DNA from 4 places in the Buttiauxella agrestis genome. Region 1 is predicted to be linked to each of the others. Evidence: predicted binding sites of a transcription regulator. Region 1 holds the regulator's gene; each other region holds the start of a gene.
The links. Region 1 encodes LexA, which represses DNA repair genes until DNA is damaged. Its sites were predicted from a motif close to TNCTGTATGTACATACAGNA; they were not measured.

Region 1 (4,858 bases):
TAACCTAACGGCTTAATTTTGAACATTGTTAAACCAGGTGTTTTTCTGCCAGTGGCGACGCCATATCCAGCCCAGCGACAAACCTCGTAACGCAAGGAATACAGCCAGCGAAAGCCACAGCCCGTGGTTGCCTAAATACGGTACGGTAAACATCGACAGGCCAAAGCCCAACGCCGCGACAGCCATGCTATTGCGCATTTCAGTCCCTCGAGTTGCACCAATAAACATGCCATCAAGCAAATAGCACCACACGCCGACAACGGGTAAAATTATCTGCCAATACAAATAGATATCCGCTTGCCGTTGCAGCTCAGCAATTGACGTCAAAAGGGAAACAATTTGCTCACCCAACAAGGCATAAACGGCGGCGAATGCCAGCGCGACTAAACCTGCCTGGCGACATGCAGCCCCCCAGACTTCGAGTAATTGCCCCCGATTTCTGGCCCCATAAGCCTGCCCGGAATGCGCCTCAACGGCATAGGCAAAACCATCGAGCGCGTAAGCGGTGAAGGTCAGCAACGTCATTAGTACCGCATTCACCGCGACGATTTCACTGCCCAAACGCGCGCCAAAGATGGTCACGGAGGCAAAGCAAATCTGTAATAACAGCGAGCGGAGCATGATGTCACGGTTAAGCGCCAACAAGCGCCGAACATTACCGCGCCAAGCCTGTTTGAGTATTTCACCACTGATTCCACGCAGGCCCATGACCTTTTTCACCATGAGCAAGCCGATGATAAATGTGGCGTATTCAGCCGTGACGGTAGCGAGTGCAGCCCCCTGAACATTCATATGCAGCCCCATCACCAGCCACACGTCGAGCACAATATTCAGAACGTTACCGACCACTAACAAGATAACCGGCGCGCGTGCGTATTGAACGCCCAGCAACCAGCCGAGCAAGACCAAATTAGCCAGGGAAGCCGGGGCGCTTAGCCAACGAATCTCAAGAAAACGTCGCGCTTGATAGAGCACATCCTGATTACCACCGACAATACGCAGAGCCAGTGAGATTAGCGGTTCGCGCAGCAAGACAATGGCAATACCCGCTCCGAGTGCCAGCAATAAAGGCTGAACCAGTGCGCGAGCTAAAGCGGAGGGGTTGTTTGCACCAAAGGCCTGGGCGGTTAAGCCGGTGGTACTCATGCGCAGAAACAGCAATAACATAAACAGGAAGCTGGTTGCTGTCGCACCAATGGCAACGCCGCCCAAATAAACAGGACTATCCAGATGACCAATAACGGCGGTATCGACAAGGCCAAGCAGCGGGACGGTAATGTTGGAGAAAATCATGGGTAAAGCGAGGCGCCAGAGCGCACGATCCGCTGTGGAGAATAATTGCATGACCTCTCCTGAAGGAGATCAAAGAGAATTAAGACAGTGATGCGCACTTAAATGCGCATCACCTAAAGAGATTTTACAGCCAGTCACCGTTGCGAATTACGCCAACAGCCAGCCCTTCAATCGAGAAGTTATGCTCGCGCAGGTCAACCACTATCGGCTCGAATTCGCTGTTTTCTGGCAGCAGGTGAACGGTATTCCCCTGCTGTTTCAAACGTTTAACTGTCACTTCATCATCAATGCGCGCCACCACAACCTGGCCGTTACGCACATCCTGAGTTTTATGCACCGCCAGTAAATCACCGTCCATAATACCGATGTCTTTCATAGACATCCCACTGACGCGCAGCAGGAAGTCGGCATTCGGTTTGAACAGTGAAGGATCTACCTGGTAATGGCCTTCGATATGCTGCTGCGCAAGGAGTGGTTCACCCGCAGCGACGCGCCCAACCAGCGGGATGCCGGTGATCTCTTCCACCAGCAAGCGAATGCCACGCGAAGCGCCGGAAACAATCTCAATCACGCCTTTACGGGCGAGAGCTTTTAAATGTTCTTCAGCAGCGTTCGGTGAACGGAACCCCAGACGTTGAGCAATCTCGGCACGTGTCGGTGGCATGCCGGTCTGGCTGATATGATCCCGAATAAGATCAAACACCTCTTGCTGCCTGGTAGTTAACGCTTTCATTCCGCCCCCTGGGTGTTTATACAGTTATGCTGTGAGTATATACAGTTAAAGGCGAATTTGGAACCACAAATTAAGCAAAAAACCAGGCACTTAACTATTCTGGAAAGACTATCGCAAATGCTGCCAAAGCAGCGTGACCCAGGTAATTACTGCAAGGATAATGGCGATTAATACAGCGGCTGAGCCCATATCTTTCGCTCGCCCGGAAAGCTCGTGATAGTCAGTACCAACACGGTCAACGAGGGCCTCAATAGCGCTATTGAGGATTTCGACAATCATCACCAGCACGACTGAACCAATCAGTAAAATACGGGTAATAGGGTCAACATCTAACCAGCAGGCAATAGCGATGGCGATGACAGCCGAAACGCCCTCCTGGCGGAAAGCAGCTTCGTTGATCCAGGCCGCTTTTAGCCCTTTCCATGAATAGCCTGCAGCTTTGATAATACGGGTAAGTCCAGTGGTACTACTCGCCATTTTGGGCAACCTTTTCAAATTATTTGCATCAATGCTTGTCAAAATTATAACGCCACAGAAATCTGGGTCAGATTCTGATATTCTTGCGGCGAATTTGCATCATTAACCTGAGGCTTTACATCGTTTATGTCAGGCTGGCCAAGAATCTACTACAAATTACTTAATTTACCATTAGGCGTTCTGGTAAAGAGCAAGTCTATTCCGGCAGATCCACAAGCCGAACTGGGCTTAGATCCCACACGTCCAATAATGTACGTGCTGCCCTATAACTCAAAGGCGGACTTATTAACCCTGCGCGCTCAATGCCTCGCGCATAACTTGCCCGACCCTCTCGAGCCGTTAGAAATCGACGGAGCGGTGCTGCCGCGCTATGTCTTTATCCATGGCGGGCCGCGTGTATTCACTTATTACACGCCAAAAGAAGAGTCGATCAAGCTGTTCCATGATTACCTCGATTTGCACCGTAGCAATCCAAATCTGGATGTGCAGATGGTGCCTGTTTCGGTCATGTTTGGCCGTTCACCGGGGCGCGAAAAAGGCGAAGTGAATCCGCCATTAAGAATGCTCAACGGCATTCAGAAATTCTTCGCCGTCTCCTGGCTTGGCCGCGACAGCTTTGTGCGTTTTTCTGCACCGGTTTCGCTGCGCCAGATGGCAACCGATCACGGTACAGATAAAAAAATCGCTCAGAAACTGGCGCGAGTGGCACGTATGCACTTCGCACGTCAGCGCCTGGCGACTGTCGGGCCGCGTCTGCCGGTACGCCAGGATCTGTTTAACAAACTTCTGGCATCAAAAGCTATCGCCCGCGCGGTAGAAGACGAAGCGCGTAGCAAGAAAATCTCCCATGAAAAGGCGCAGCAAAATGCTGTCGCGCTGATGGAAGAAATTGCGGCCAACTTCTCTTATGAAGCCGTTCGTTTGACCGACCGCGTGTTAGGTCTGACGTGGAACCGTTTGTACCAGGGCATTAACGTTCACAACGCTGAGCGTGTGCGCCAACTGGCTCATGACGGCCACGAGATTGTCTATGTGCCCTGCCACCGCAGCCACATGGACTACATGCTGCTGTCTTACGTGCTTTATCACCAGGGGTTAGTTCCTCCGCACATCGCGGCGGGTATCAACCTGAATTTCTGGCCAGCAGGCCCGATTTTCCGTCGCCTGGGCGCGTTCTTTATTCGCCGTACCTTTAAAGGCAGCAAACTCTATTCCACCGTGTTCCGTGAATATCTTGGCGAGCTGTTTAGCCGTGGCTATTCCGTTGAATACTTTGTGGAAGGTGGGCGTTCCCGTACCGGGCGTTTGCTTGACCCGAAAACCGGCACGCTGTCGATGACCATTCAGGCCATGCTGCGCGGCGGTACTCGTCCAATTACATTGGTGCCAATTTACATTGGCTACGAGCATGTAATGGAAGTGGGGACTTACGCCAAAGAACTGCGCGGTGCGACTAAAGAAAAAGAGAGCTTTATGCAGATGGTGCGCGGGCTGAGCAAGCTGCGTAACCTCGGCCAGGGCTATGTGAACTTCGGCGAACCGATGCCGTTGATGACATTCCTCAATCAGCGTGTTCCTGAGTGGCGTGATTCAATCGATCCAATCGAAGCGATTCGCCCGGCGTGGCTGACGCCAACGGTCAATGAAATTGCTGCCGAGTTGATGGTGCGTATCAACAATGCAGGGGCGGCAAATGCCATGAACCTGTGCTGTACCGCATTACTTGCGTCGCGTCAGCGTTCACTTACTCGTGAACAATTGACCGAGCAGCTCAATTGCTACTTGAGCCTGTTGCGTAATGTGCCGTATTCACCAGATGCGACTACGCCAGACCAGTCAGCAGAAGCACTGATTGAACACGCGTTGCAAATGAACAAGTTTGAAGTAGAGAAAGATACTATCGGTGACATCATCATTCTGCCGCGTGAGCAGGCGGTACTGATGACTTATTACCGTAACAACATCTTGCATATGCTGGTGTTGCCTTCTCTGCTGGCCGCGATTATCACGCAGCATCGCCACATTTCACGCGGAGAGCTTCTGCGTCAGGTCGAATTACTCTACCCGATGCTGAAAGCTGAGCTTTTCCTGCGCTGGGAAAAGGCGCAGCTTGTCAGTGAAATGGACGCGCTGCTCAATGAGATGGTTCGTCAGGAACTGATTACTCTTGCGGGTGATGAAGTACTGATTAACCCGGCTCGTTCACGCACTATGCAGCTTCTGGCTGCGGGTGTTCGTGAAACACTGCAACGTTACGCGATTACTTTCTGGCTGTTGAGCGCTAATCCGTCCATCAACCGCGGGACACTGGAGCGCGAAAGCCGCACCGTTGCCCAGCGCTTGTCTGTTTTGCAT
Region 2 (4,858 bases), 2.6 Mb from region 1:
GACCTGCATTAAATTTTAAGGACCGGATGTAGCACTTGCTGCGCTGGAAACGAATTATAAAGTTGGTTGAAGAGGCTTGAGATGAAAAACTGGAAAACTACTGCGGAACAGATCCTGAAAACAGGACCGGTTGTCCCGGTTATCGTAATTAACAAACTGGAACACGCAGTACCGATGGCTAAAGCATTAGTTGCTGGCGGCGTGCGCGTTCTGGAAGTGACTCTGCGTACTCCATGTGCAATGGACGCAATTCGCGCTATCGCTAAAGAAGTACCAGAAGCGATTATTGGTGCGGGTACCGTTCTGAACCCAGAGCAACTGGCAGAAGTGACCGAAGCTGGCGCGCAGTTCGCCATCAGCCCTGGCTTGACTGAGCCATTGCTGAAAGCAGCCACCGAAGGTTCCATTCCATTGATCCCGGGTATCAGCACTGTTTCTGAACTGATGCTGGGCCTGGACTACGGCTTGAAAGAATTCAAATTCTTCCCGGCTGAAGCGAATGGCGGCACCAAAGCACTGCAAGCTATCGCAGGTCCATTCTCTCAGGTTCGTTTCTGCCCAACTGGCGGGATCACACCGGCTAACTACCGTGACTACCTGGCGCTGAAAAGCGTTCTGTGTATCGGTGGTTCTTGGTTGGTTCCGGCTGACGCGTTGGAAGCTGGCGATTACGATCGCATAACTACTCTGGCCCGTGAAGCAGTCGAAGGCGCGAAATAACACGTCATCCTTCGAGCCGTAGATGCGTTGGCTACGTTCACTCACCCCGGTCACATAGTTATCTATGCTCCCGGGGATTCTTTCTCTTGCCGCCTTCCTACGACTCGAATGATTCGTGTTATTGAATCCCTGCTCATTTGAGCGGGGATTTTTTTTATCCTTTGACGATTACGGCTTTGGTTGCGGCAATGGCGCGCGCAATCGCATCTTCTACGCTCGAGCCGGTCGCTAAAGCGACACCCATCCGACGCTTGCCGTTAATCTCCGGTTTACCAAACAGGCGTACCTGCAAACCCGCACCTACCGCTGCACCGACGTTGCCGTACTGCACGTTGTCACTGGTTAATTCCGGGAGAATGACCGCTGATGCCGCCGGGCCATACTGGCGAATGTCACCAATCGGCAAGCCGAGAAATGCGCGGACATGCAAGGCAAATTCTGACAAGTCCTGGGAAATCAGCGTCACCATGCCGGTATCGTGTGGGCGAGGGGAGACTTCGCTGAAAATAACCTCATCACCGCACACGAACAACTCAACGCCAAACAGCCCGTAGCCACCCAACGCTTTCACGACTTTCTCAGCGACTTCCTGAGCACGAGCCAGAGCAACGTCGCTCATTTTTTGTGGCTGCCAGGATTCGCGATAATCGCCATCTTCCTGACGATGACCGACCGGGGCGCAGAAATGCACCCCATCGACAGCACTGATGGTCAACAGAGTGATTTCGAAATCAAAATTCACCACGCCTTCGACAATCACTTTTCCTTTGCCAGCTCGGCCGCCTTCTTGCGCGTAGGCCCAGGCTTTGGCTAACTGATCTGCTGTGCGGATAAAACTTTGCCCTTTGCCGGAAGAGCTCATTACCGGTTTAACGATGCATGGCAGGCCGATTTCTTCGACGGCTTGTAAGAACGCCGCTTCGCTATCGGCAAAACGGTAGCTGGAGGTGGGAAGAGTTAAATCCTCCGCGGCCAGGCGACGAATACCTTCGCGGTTCATCGTCAGTTGTGTGGCTCTGGCGCAAGGCACCACACGCTGGCCTTGCTGCTCAAGCTCAACCAGCATATCGGTGGCAATCGCTTCAATTTCGGGAACGATGTAATCAGGCATTTCACTGGCGACCAGCTTTTTAAGCTCTGCACCATCCAGCATATTAATGACATGGCTGCGGTGCGCGACATGCATCGCAGGCGCATCGGCGTAGCGGTCTACGGCTATCACTTCCAGCCCCAGACGCTGACACTCAATCGCCACTTCTTTTCCTAATTCACCTGATCCTAACAACATCACACGAGTAGCTGAAGGACGAAGCGCTGTTCCCAACATTGACATAATCTGTATACCCGAACGGAGAAAAATAGACCGGCGGATTATAAACGAAAACGTTTGCGTACGCAGTTTTTTTCCCCGCTTGCGATACAGGGTTAATATCATTACACTGTTTAAATAAACAGTTAAACGGAGCTGCAAAATGGCGGTTGAAATCAAATACGTTGTGGTACGAGAGGGGCAAGAAAAAATGTCTTTTGCCAGTAAAAAAGATGCAGACGCCTATGACAAAATGCTCGATCTTGCTGAAGTTCTGGGTGAATGGCTCACACATAGCCCGGTTGCGCTTGAAGAAGGGCAAGGTGATGTGCTGGCGATGTGGATGGCAGAAAATAAAGATGTGCTCTCTACAGTGCTGAGAAGCGGCAAATTGCCAGAGCTTGAAACGACCGATGCGGCTGACGAAACATCTGACGACGAAGCAATTTCTGAGGAAGCTGCTCCTGACGATAAGGTGGCTGAACATCCTCGCAAGCGCACCAGGGCAGCCTGAGTTGGCACGCGTCGGGCTACCGGCGCGGTTCTTTTCTCATCTTTAGCCTTATCAGACACTTCTTGACAGCCTTTCGCTTAACCTCAGATGTTAAGTTCCTAATAAAGGGTGTCTCTTATGAGCAACTGGTTACAGCAGCTTCAGTCAATGCTGGGGCAAGCTACACAATCCGTACAAAATCATACAGGCCAGAATCAATCCTCTGGTCATCCTCAGGGAAATGGCTCGCAGGGGCTAAGTAAATTACTGGTACCGGGCGCTCTGGGTGGTTTGGCGGGTTTATTACTGGCAAGCAAATCATCGCGTAAATTACTGACTAAATACGGCACCAGCGCCTTACTGGCAGGTGGTGGTGCGGTTGCCGGAAGCGTGTTGTGGAATAAATACAAAGACCGCGTTCGTGAAGCCCATCAGGGTGAACCACAATTCGGGCAGCAACAATCTCCGGTTGATGTGCGCACGCAGCGCCTGGTCATGGCGCTGGTTTTTGCCGCTAAAAGTGACGGGCACATAGACGATAAAGAACGTCAGATTATCGATCAGCAACTGCGTGATGCAGGCATTGAAGGCCAGGGCCGCAACCTGATTCAACAGGCTATCGATCAACCGCTTGATCCTCAGCGGCTGGTGCAAGGCGTTAATAACGAAGAAGAAGCATTAGAACTTTACTTCCTTAGCTGCGCGGCAATCGACATCGACCACTTTATGGAGCGCAGTTATCTGAATGCTTTAGGCGATGCGTTAAAAATCCCGCAAGATGTACGCGAAGGTATCGAACAAGATATTAAGCAACAGAAACTCAACCTGCCGGGATAATCCCGGCATTTTCCGCAAAATCCCACGTTACGCTTGCAAGGCTGTCTGAATTTGCCACCCTTACAGGGTGTTAACTCAAAAAGAAAAATGACATGCCACCAAAAGCAAAAAAAATTCCGCACACCCTGTCCATGCATGGTGATACCCGCATCGATAACTATTACTGGTTGCGCGACGACGAGCGCGCTGATGCGCAGGTACTTGATTATCTTCATCAGGAAAATGATTACGGTCATCAGGTGATGAGCACCCAACAGGCATTACAGGAACGCCTGCTCAAAGAGATGATTGACCGTATCCCGCAGCGAGATGTCTCCGCACCCTATACGCAAAATGGCTATCGCTATCGTCAGATTTTTGAAACCGGCAATGAATACGCCATTTATCAGCGCCAGTCTGCGGTTTCTGCCGAGTGGGATGAGTGGAGTACGCTGGTTGATGGCAATCGCCGCGCCGCCCACAGTGAATTTTACACCATGGGTGGAATGAGCATTACACCTGACAATACGGTGATGGCGCTGGCGGAAGATTTCCTGTCCCGCCGCCAGTACGGATTGCGTTTCCGCAATCTTGAAACCGGGAACTGGTACCCGGAGGTGCTGGAAAACGTCTCCAGCAGCTTTGTCTGGGCTAATGACTCCGCAACGCTTTACTACGTGCGCAAACATCCCAAAACGCTGTTGCCGTATCAGGTCTGGCGGCACACCGTTGGGCATCCGTCTTCTGAGGATCAATTGGTCTACGAAGAAAAAGACGAGATGTTTTATGTCAGCGTTCACAAAACCACCTCGAAGCATTTCATCCTCATTTACCTGGGAAGCGCCACGACCAGTGAAGTGCTGCTGTTGGATGCCGAACTGGTGGATGCACTGCCTCTAAGTTTTGCCCCGCGCCGTAAAGATCATGAGTACACGCTTGATCACTTCCAACATAACTTCTATTTGCGCTCCAATCGTGAGGGTAAAAACTTTGGTTTGTATCGCAGTAAAGTGCGTGATGAAAGCCAGTGGGAAGTTCTGATCCCCCCGCGTGAAAACGTCATGCTGGAAGGGTTCACATTATTTACCGACTGGCTGGTGGTTGAGGAGCGCCAACAAGGGCTGACCAGCCTGCGGCAAATCAATCGCAAAACGCGTGAAGTAACCGGTATTGCTTTTGACGATCCAGCTTACGTGACCTGGCTTGGGCATAATCCCGAGCCGGAATCTTCACGGCTACGCTACGGTTATTCGTCGATGACAACGCCTGATACCCTGTTTGAACTCGATATGGATACGGGCGAACGGCGGGTAATAAAACAGACCGACGTCGCCGGGTTTGAGTCCAGCCGTTACAAAAGCGAACATTTGTGGGTAACGGTGCGTGATGGCGTGCAGGTGCCGGTCTCCCTGGTTTACCATCGCGAACATTTCCAGCGCGGTAAAAACCCGTTGCTGGTTTACGGCTATGGTTCATACGGCAGCAGTATGGACGCTGATTTCAGTAGCAGTCGTCTGAGC
Region 3 (4,858 bases), 3.7 Mb from region 1:
GGATTTATTAACGTTCGATAATTTGCGAAACATCATCGCGGTTAATCTGCATCTCGTTGCCTTGCTGATCGCGATAACTCACTAAACCCGTGTCATCATCGACCTGCGGTTTTCCGTCAGTCAGAATCATACGGCCATCTTTGGTTGCCATCACGTAATCGCTGCTACAACCTGAAACCGCAAATGCCAGACCGACAGCGGAAATTAGAACTGCCCATTTTTTCATCATTATTCGCCTCGTGTGGTATGGAATGACATATATAGTCTAGTAATAACTCGACAAAGCGCAGAAGGTAAGCAGTAAATTCTTAAAAGAAACAGAGGGGAAGCGAGAGCGCCTCCCCTAAGATGATTAAAGCGGGTTCTTTTTGTTGCGGATAAGATTCAGTGTTTCTACGGCAATGGAGAAGAACATCGCAAAATAGATGTAGCCTTTCGGCACATGAATATCGAAGCCTTCCAGAATCAGCGTAAAGCCAACCAGCAACAAGAATGACAGCGCCAGCATTTTCACCGAAGGGTGGCGTTCTACAAAATCACCAATCGATTTAGCAGCAAACATCATGACCATCACCGCAATCACAACCGCTGCCATCATAATAAACAGATGATCGGACAGGCCTACTGCGGTAATCACCGAGTCCAGGCTGAAAATAATATCCAGCAGCATGATTTGCACGATAGCGCCGAAGAAAGAGTGAACGTTTGTTTTTATGCTCTCTTCTTCACCTTCAATGGACTCGTGAATCTCTTTGCTCGCCTTCCAGATTAAGAACAACCCACCCAATGCCAAAATAAGATCGCGTGCCGAGAATTCATGGCCCATTACGGAAAACAGCGGGTGAATTAAGTGCGTCATCCAGGCGATAGACGCCAGCAAGACCAGACGCATTATCATCGCCGCGCCGAGCCCAAGACGGCGTGCTTTAGCCTGCTGCGCTTTAGGCAGCTTCGCCACCACAAGGGAGAGGAAGATGATATTGTCGATACCCAGTACGATTTCGAGAATCGTCAGAGTGCCCAGCGCCATCCACGCGTTAGGATCGGTAACCCATGCAAACAACATTAAAAAAATCCTGCCTGAAAATTTAAAACGCCAATTATAAACGCCAGCTTAGAACTGGGTGCAAGTTAAATGAATCTACAACGAGAAATGATTAGCCAGCAAAGCGGCGGTAAAGTTCTTTTTCAGGTAAAAACCGCGAGGTAACGTCAGAATTGGTGCGCCATCTGCCCCGATGGCATCGGTTAGCGCCTTGCTGTTGGCCGCTTTTGGGCGCAACTGTAGCACTTCACCATGACGGGCCGTGATGCGTTCAACTTGCCCGAGCACAATCAAATCCATCAACTCTTCCCAATCCATGCGTAACTGTTGCTCTTCTTCTTCGGACGGCGCCCACAGCAATGGTGTGCCGATATGCCGCTCAGCCAGCGGAATTTGCCGTTCACCTTCGACAGGGATCCACAATACGCGTTTCAATTTGTGGCGCACATGGCTGGTTTCCCAAACCACTCCGGTGTTACCGGTGAGAGGCGCAACACAGACAAACGTGGTTTCCAGCGGGCGACCAAACCTATCCACGGGGATAGTTTTAAGCTCAATCCCCAATGCGGCAAAATCTTGCTCAGGTTTGCTTCCGGCGCTGGCACCCAGCCACAGTTCAAGCAACACCCCGATCCAACCTTTGTCGCGCTTAAGATCGTTTGGGATCGACAAGTTGGCCAAAGCCGCTAACTCACCCAGCGTAAAGCCGGCCAGCTTCTGGGCCTGGGCCAGTAAAATCTGTTCATTTTCTGGAGGGTTAAGTAATGGACGTAGAGCTTGCATTGTGCCTGGCTGTTGATCGGTTAAAAAATAAGCGTGGTTTACCCACAGTGTGGAAATAGTTTAGCGTGTCGGGGATAAGAATGACAATCTACTGATTTTGAATCATTTTTATCGATTAAAATTGTCATATCTGAATCCTGCAAAAACCTTTTCCCATTCTGGTCACCGGGAATGAACAGGATCTTACACCGGGTTATCCACAGAAAAATGGGATAACTGGTAAAAAAGCTCACTACTGGTTCGATTTACAGCCTTGACTGGGGGGTAAAACCCATTTTTTCACCAGATTGTGACTAACTTGTTGGCACATTCTGTGGATAAAAACGTCATTGGTCGATCTTTCATCAATGGAAGATCTTCATATGTGATGATCATCACACTACTGGGCTGTGAGAGAATTAATGTTTGTTTATTTAATTGAAATTAATGAATATTTTATTTGTGCTTTGAAAGCGTATTTTAGAGTTATCCTAAGTTGTCCCGAGAGTATTAGGTAGTTCTTCACAGTTATATCCACAGAAAAAGTGAATAAACTGCCGGTTCCAAATCTACTAATGTTTATAACTCGGTCAAATTTTGTGAGTTATTCAAATGTTATTCCTTCAGGCAACCGTTACACAGTGGTTTACCGTCTAGCGCTTGTATGAAACAATCGCCCTAATCTAAGTTTGTTTTGAGGTAGTCCGGTGATCGATGATGATGGCTACCGCCCGAATGTTGGTATCGTAATCTGTAATCGGCAGGGTCAAGTGATGTGGGCCAGGCGTTTTGGTCAACATTCCTGGCAGTTTCCGCAAGGTGGCATCAATCCTGGCGAATCCCCGGAACAGGCAATGTACCGGGAACTTTTCGAGGAAGTGGGGTTACAGCGAAAAGATGTCCGAATACTCGCCTCGACCCGAAACTGGTTACGTTACAAGTTACCTAAACGTTTGGTGCGTTGGGACACAAAGCCGGTTTGTATCGGCCAGAAACAAAAATGGTTTCTCTTGCAGTTGATCAGCAGCGATAACGATATCAATATGCAAACCAGCAGTACCCCAGAGTTTGATGGCTGGCGCTGGGTCAGCTATTGGTATCCTGTTCGTCAGGTCGTCTCGTTTAAACGCGATGTGTATCGTCGGGTGATGAAAGAGTTTGCAAGCGTCGTAATGCCGCTACAGGAAGTTACGCCACCACGTAATAACGCGCCTGCATGGCGACGTAAAAGAGGTTAATTCACGCGAAAAATGCTCACCCGTTTGCGAGAAATAGTCGAGAAGGTTGCCAGCGCCCCGCGCCTCAATGAGGCGCTGGATATTCTGGTTACAGATATCTGCCTTGCGATGGACACCGAGGTATGCTCGGTTTATCTCGCAGATCATGACCGGCGTTGTTTTTACCTGATGGCGACGCGTGGCCTTAAAAAGCCGCGCGGTCGAACCATTACCCTCGCATTTGATGAAGGCATTGTCGGGCTGGTAGGGCGCCTCGCAGAGCCGATAAACCTTGCCGATGCGCAAAAACACCCAAGTTTTAAATATGTTCCCGCTGTAAAAGAGGAGCGTTTCCGCGCGTTTCTCGGGGTTCCTATTATTCAGCGACGCCAGTTATTAGGCGTGCTGGTGGTTCAACAGCGTGAGCATCGTCAATACGATGAAAGCGAGGAGTCCTTCCTCGTCACACTCGCCACTCAAATGGCAGCCATTCTTTCTCAATCACAGCTAGCCGCGTTGTTTGGCCAATATCGCCAGACGCGAATTCGAGCATTGCCTGCATCGCCAGGTGTGGCGATTGCCGAAGGCTGGATGGACTCAACGCTTCCGTTAATGGAGCAGGTATCTGAAGCGTCAACGCTTGATACCATACTCGAGCGTGAGCGCCTGACCGCTGCCCTTGAAGAGGCTTCCAATGAGTTTCGTCGCTACAGCAAACGCTTTGCGGCGGGAGCGCAGAAAGAAACGGCAGCAATTTTTGACCTCTATTCACACCTGTTAACCGATGCCCGCCTTCGCCGTGAATTATTCGACGAAGTCGATAAAGGCTCGGTTGCAGAATGGGCGGTTAAAAAAGTCATCGAAAAGTTTGCGGAACAGTTCGCAAGTTTAAGTGACAGCTACCTGAAAGAACGAGCGGGCGATTTGCGCACGCTCGGTCAGCGTTTGTTATTCCATCTCGATGACACCATTCAAAGTCCCAATACCTGGCCTGAACGTTTTGTATTGGTGGCGGACGAGTTATCCGCAACGACACTTGCCGAACTTCCGCAAAATCGCCTTGTTGGGGTGGTGGTGCGCGATGGTGCGGCAAACTCCCATGCTGCAATTATGGTGCGGGCGCTCGGCATTCCAACCGTTATGGGCGCTGATATTCAACCTTCAGTGCTGCATCGTCGCACATTGGTTGTCGATGGTTATCGGGGTGAACTGCTCGTTGACCCGGAAACGGTGTTGTTGCAGGAATACCAGCGTCTCATCACCGAAGAGAACGAACTGACTCGTCTGGTTGAAGACGACGTTGATAGCCCTGCCGCACTGAAAAGCGGCGAGCGCGTCCAGGTCATGCTGAATGCGGGTCTTAGCCCGGAGCATGAGCAGCAACTTGGCGGCCGTATCGATGGAATTGGTCTGTATCGCACCGAAATTCCATTTATGCTGCAAAGTGGTTTTCCGTCAGAAGAAGAACAGGTCGCCCAGTATCAGGGCATGTTGCAGATGTTTAACGAAAAACCGGTCACGCTGCGAACGCTTGATGTCGGTGCCGATAAACAATTGCCGTACATGCCTATCAGTGAAGAAAACCCGTGTCTGGGCTGGCGAGGCATTCGCATCACGCTGGACCAACCGGAGATTTTCCTGGTGCAAGTGCGCGCCATGCTGCGTGCCAACGCGGCGACCGGCAACCTGAGCATTCTTCTGCCGATGATCACCAGCATTGACGAAATTGATGAAGCGCGTCGCTTGATTGACCGTGCGGGGCGTGAAGTGGAAGAGGTGCTCGGTTACGAACTGCCTAAACCGCGTATTGGTGTGATGGTTGAAGTCCCTTCCA
Region 4 (4,858 bases), 1.3 Mb from region 1:
ACCGGACCTGGAGAGTAATCCACCACATCGGCTTTAATCCGGTAATCGGCAAGACGAGCTTCTACCAGGCGAGCCATTTGCTCTAGCGCGAAGGTGTCAATCGGCTCCACTTCTGCTGGTGGTGAGGTCAACAAGTCCAGCGATGGCAATGGTGTTGTTGGGCGCTGCCGTGGACGATCGTCCCCATTACGCATCAGGAATGGGTGAATCAAACTTTCTTGCACCGGAGGTGCTGCAACAGGAGCAGGTGCTGGCGGTTGCTGCTGCACATGCGACTGCGGCGCGGCTTGCCAACTTTGCGGTTGTTGAACAGGGGCTGGTGCTTCAACCGGACTCGGCGTAAATAACGGCTCACTCGGGCCATCATCAACTAACGTTTTCATTGGCGAGAAATCAAAATCATCCAGTGAGAACGGCACATTATTTGGCTGTTGCTGAGTCGGTTGCTGTTGTTCCGCGGAGTAACGCTGTTGCTGCTGCGCTGCAAACTGGCGAGCTAATTCTGCCTGCTCAGCCTCTGCTTCATCTTGCTGCGTCGCATCGTCTTTATACTCTTCACCATAACGCTGTTGTTGCTGAGCCGCGAACTGGCGAGCGAGTTCCTGCTGTTCCATTTCCTCGGCATCGTCAGCATAGTCGTCTTCCATATCCATCCCGCCCTGGCGACGCGCTTCTTCTTCAGCCATTCGCTGAGAAGGCAACTTGATGCCATAGGACGCAAGCTCACGACGAGTCGGAACGCGCACACGATTTGGACGTGGCAACTGCGGGCCAATCCCCTCTTTGACCTGAGGGCGAGGCGCGTCGCTGGCAATGCTAAACACCGGGCTAAAGGCTGCCGCGACACCTGCGACTTTTGCAGCATCTTTAACTCCTTGCGGAATTTCCGGCGTTGGCACGATCGGAACTTCCGGCATTACGCTGGACATCCCCTGAGGCATAGCCGGTGTTTCAATCCGCGAAGCGTCCGTAGATGTTGTAGATGCAAAAGCGGGTGAGCTGTCATAGCCATAAGGATCAGGCTTAGGCTCATTTACCGGCTGATACCAGGCTGCCAGTTGCTCACGTTCACGCGCACGACGCTCTTCGACTTCTTCGAAATGGTACAGTGGCGGGCGAACAGCGGGTTTGAATTCTTCAACTGGCTCAGGCTGAACAACAGGCTCTGGAGCCTCTGGTTCATAGTAAGCCGGTTCAACAAAAGGTTGCTCCACAGCCGGTTCTGACCAATGGCTGGTGACTTGCTGCGGATGCTGCTGTGGATTTTGTTGCGCAGAGTATTGCGGATGATATTGATCCGCCGGACGAGGCGCGTCGTAACTTTCAGGCGCAGGCGCAATCACGGGCTCAGGCGTCACCGTTGTAGGCGCAGGTTCCCAGGCAATCGCGGGATGGTGATCCACTTCTGGTGCCGGAGCAGCTACTGGTGATACGGTCGCGGTTGGCATAACGGGAGCGGCATAGGCAGGGGTCGCCATTGCAGCGGCGGCAGTTGCCGCAACCGGGGCAACGATAGACTGCCCGTGTAATAAGGGATCGTATTCGTCGCTTTCCGGTAGTGTTGCTTTATTCCCTGAGAACAAAACGTCGTCCTCAGGCGGCGTCGCTTTATTTCCCGAGAATAAAACGTCATCTTCCGCATCATCCATACGCTTACCAGAAAACAGTGCAGTGTCTGTTTTACGCGCGTTAGGATTGGAGAATTTCTCAGATATACGCTGCTTACGTGCCAATGCTCCACGCAAAATACGCGCACGACGAGACTCACGCTTTTCCGTTACTTCTGGAGCGTGTTCTTCGTTATGTTCTTCATCTTCATAGTCGTAATCATCGTCATGCCAGGTGTTATCCCGGCGCGTACGGTTGCTGGCAAAAGTCAGTACGCTTAATGTCGCACTGCCAATTTTCTCTGCAATACTGACCCAGGACCAGCCGGTAAACAGGGTTAAACCTGCCGCCCAAACGCACAACAACGCAATTGTGCCGCCGCTGCTATTAAGCAAAGGCATCATCGCAGTGCTGAGCAAACTTCCTATTACGCCACCTGAGGCAAAGTACCAAATATCATCTGCGTTTATCGCCGCCAGGCCACAGGCCGTAAGCACCATGGCCAATACACCAATCAGGCGCAAGGAAACGGCAAAGTAATCAACAAACTCTTCGCTATCACGGTTACGGAAGGTGAACCAACACGCACCGATAATGATTACCGGGATGGTGTAGGCCATCACGCCAAAGATGAATAGCAGAGTATCAGCCAGCCACGCACCTGGCATTCCACCCAGATTATGGATAGGTTCGTGCCATGCGGTTTGTGACCAACTCGGATCGGAAGGATTAAAACTGAGCAACGCCACCATCAAATAGACGGCAAAAATGGCAACAAGAAGCAGTAACGCCTCTAACGCACGACGCCCGCTGCTGAGTTTCCTCAATGTAACTTCTTTTTCTTCGGTGTATTCCTGGCTCAAGTAAGACTCTCCAGGTCCTTAATAAATATGGAGAGCAACAGTGCCGGGCATTCCCGGCACTGTTGCTGTATGAATTACCAGGAGTGTAACCAAAATACGCAGATTTTGCACCTGGCCCGTGTTAACGGGTCTTAATAACCAGACGATTGCTCTGTTTGACCTCTTCCATCACTACGTACGTACGGGTATCGTTCACACCCGGCAGTCGCAACAAGGTTTCGCCTAGTAATTTGCGGTACGCAGACATATCAGGTACACGGGTTTTCAACAGATAGTCGAAATCGCCGGATACCAAATGACATTCTTGAATTTCTTCAAGTTTCTGAACTGCGGCGTTAAATTGCTCAAACACATCCGGGGCGCCACGATTCAGAGTAATCTCAACAAAAACCAGAAGTGATGCATCCAGATAATGCGGGTTCAACAGAGCGGTGTAGCCCTGAATGAAACCCTGTCGTTCCAGACGACGCACGCGCTCAAGGCACGGAGTCGGTGAAAGCCCTACTCGCTTCGAAAGCTCGACGTTGGAAATACGTCCGTCCTTCTGCAGTTCATTCAGAATGTTACGATCGATGCGGTCGAGATCTTTGCCAGGGCGCTTCTTACTATCTACCATTATTATTGTCTCTCTTTGTTCCTTCCTTCACCTGCCATAACCCGGTCAACGTCAATGTTCCGAGTGTACGTGAGAAGACCGGTGCCCAATGGCCGCTATCGACATCACTCATGGCGTCTGTCCACGCCATGAGTAGATTTCAATAACCCGGTAAAATTGCATCAGGTATGCGTGATTATTTTACTGCTCTCACACCAAATGTTTTTCTTCCTCGAATGTTTTCGCAAATGCTTAGCGGATTGTCAAAGCAAAACATCGAAAATTAGTGGAACGTGCCATATATCCCGGCGACTTGACGATTATTCATCACTTTAGTGGCGTGACTAATTACCCTGTTCTGATGGATTTCTATGCGCTTTCTATTCATTTGCAGGGATTGATTGAACACGACTATTGCACATATCGTTAACACTATTACCCATCACCACCGTTGTACCCTTTTTTTAACCCGCCAAATTCCCTACAATCCCTCGATTGACTGCCAACGAACAATGAGGATCTCATGGGCACCGCTAAACACAGTAAATTGCTAATTCTTGGCTCCGGCCCTGCGGGCTATACCGCAGCAGTCTACGCGGCACGCGCTAACCTCAAGCCCGTCTTGATTACCGGGATGGAAAAAGGTGGGCAGTTGACCACAACGACTGAAGTTGAGAACTGGCCTGGCGATCCTAATGACCTGACAGGCCCAGCGTTGATGGAGCGCATGCACGAACATGCGACCAAATTCGAAACAGAAATTCTGTTCGATCACATTTCTAAAGTGGATTTGCAAAGCCGTCCGTTCCGTCTAACGGGCGACAGCGGCGAATACACCTGCGACGCGTTAATTATCGCCACCGGTGCTTCTGCTCGCTATTTGGGTCTGCCTTCTGAAGAGGCGTTCAAAGGTCGTGGCGTTTCTGCCTGCGCAACGTGTGACGGTTTCTTCTATCGCAATCAAAAAGTTGCGGTTATCGGCGGAGGTAACACTGCGGTTGAAGAAGCACTTTATCTGGCAAATATCGCCTCTGAAGTGCACCTGATTCACCGCCGCGATAGCTTCCGTGCCGAGAAAATCCTCATCAATCGTTTGATGGAGAAAGTGAAGAACGGCAATATCGTACTGCACACTAACCGCACGCTCGATGAAGTGACCGGTGACCAGATGGGTGTGAGTGGTCTGCGTCTGCGCGATGCACATAATACTGACCAGACTGAAGAGTTAGAAGTTGCAGGTCTGTTCGTCGCAATCGGCCACAGCCCGAACACCGGGATTTTCGCCGACCAGCTCGAGCTGGAAAACGGCTACATCAAAGTGCAGTCCGGTATTCACGGCAACGCAACACAAACCAGCATCCCTGGCGTGTTCGCGGCAGGCGACGTCATGGATCATATCTATCGCCAGGCGATTACCTCTGCAGGCACGGGCTGTATGGCTGCACTGGATGCCGAGCGCTACCTGGACGGCCTGGCCGAACAGAATAAGTAACTCTTAGCGCCTTCACCGGCAGTTTGAAGATACGTAAAGGCGACTGAATAGGTCGCCTTTCTTTTGTCTGCGTTGTAACATTGCCCGCAAATTTTGCCTGATAATTCATTATTTACCTGCACTGGCAACCCATGAACAAAACCCGTCAACAAAAACTTAGCCGCTGGCTAAAACAACAAAGCATTATTTCGCGCCGCTGGTTAGGGCTTTCCCGCGTTTTGGGTTTGATCAGTGGACTTTTAATTGTTGCTCAAGCCTGGCTGTTAGCCCGGATGTTGCAGCACATGATCATGGAAAACA

Region 2: DY231_RS09630 (YebG family protein) is a predicted target of LexA. The motif match lies at 2,158-2,177, and genes of this name have one in related genera.
Region 3: mutH (DNA mismatch repair endonuclease MutH) is a predicted target of LexA. The motif match lies at 2,062-2,081, and genes of this name have one in related genera.
Region 4: DY231_RS15820 (DNA translocase FtsK 4TM domain-containing protein) is a predicted target of LexA. The motif match lies at 2,535-2,554, and genes of this name have one in related genera.

What each region holds. Positions count from the first base shown of each region.
Region 1 is NZ_UIGI01000001.1:4,633,968-4,638,825, forward strand. It holds gene dinF (MATE family efflux transporter DinF) at 13-1,344, opposite strand; gene lexA (transcriptional repressor LexA) at 1,418-2,026, opposite strand; gene DY231_RS21925 (diacylglycerol kinase) at 2,135-2,503, opposite strand; gene plsB (glycerol-3-phosphate 1-O-acyltransferase PlsB) at 2,630-4,858, shown strand, end outside.
Region 2 is NZ_UIGI01000001.1:2,011,798-2,016,655, forward strand. It holds gene edd (phosphogluconate dehydratase) at 1-19, shown strand, start outside; gene DY231_RS09620 (bifunctional 4-hydroxy-2-oxoglutarate aldolase/2-dehydro-3-deoxy-phosphogluconate aldolase) at 82-720, shown strand; gene purT (formate-dependent phosphoribosylglycinamide formyltransferase) at 875-2,053, opposite strand; gene DY231_RS09630 (YebG family protein) at 2,193-2,543, shown strand; gene DY231_RS09635 (tellurite resistance TerB family protein) at 2,661-3,359, shown strand; gene ptrB (oligopeptidase B) at 3,452-4,858, shown strand, end outside.
Region 3 is NZ_UIGI01000001.1:929,113-933,970, forward strand. It holds gene DY231_RS04480 (YgdI/YgdR family lipoprotein) at 8-226, opposite strand; gene DY231_RS04485 (TerC family protein) at 353-1,066, opposite strand; gene mutH (DNA mismatch repair endonuclease MutH) at 1,142-1,828, opposite strand; gene rppH (RNA pyrophosphohydrolase) at 2,515-3,045, shown strand; gene ptsP (phosphoenolpyruvate--protein phosphotransferase) at 3,058-4,858, shown strand, end outside.
Region 4 is NZ_UIGI01000001.1:3,329,746-3,334,603, forward strand. It holds gene DY231_RS15820 (DNA translocase FtsK 4TM domain-containing protein) at 1-2,471, opposite strand, end outside; gene lrp (leucine-responsive transcriptional regulator Lrp) at 2,593-3,087, opposite strand; gene trxB (thioredoxin-disulfide reductase) at 3,590-4,558, shown strand; gene cydD (heme ABC transporter permease/ATP-binding protein CydD) at 4,690-4,858, shown strand, end outside.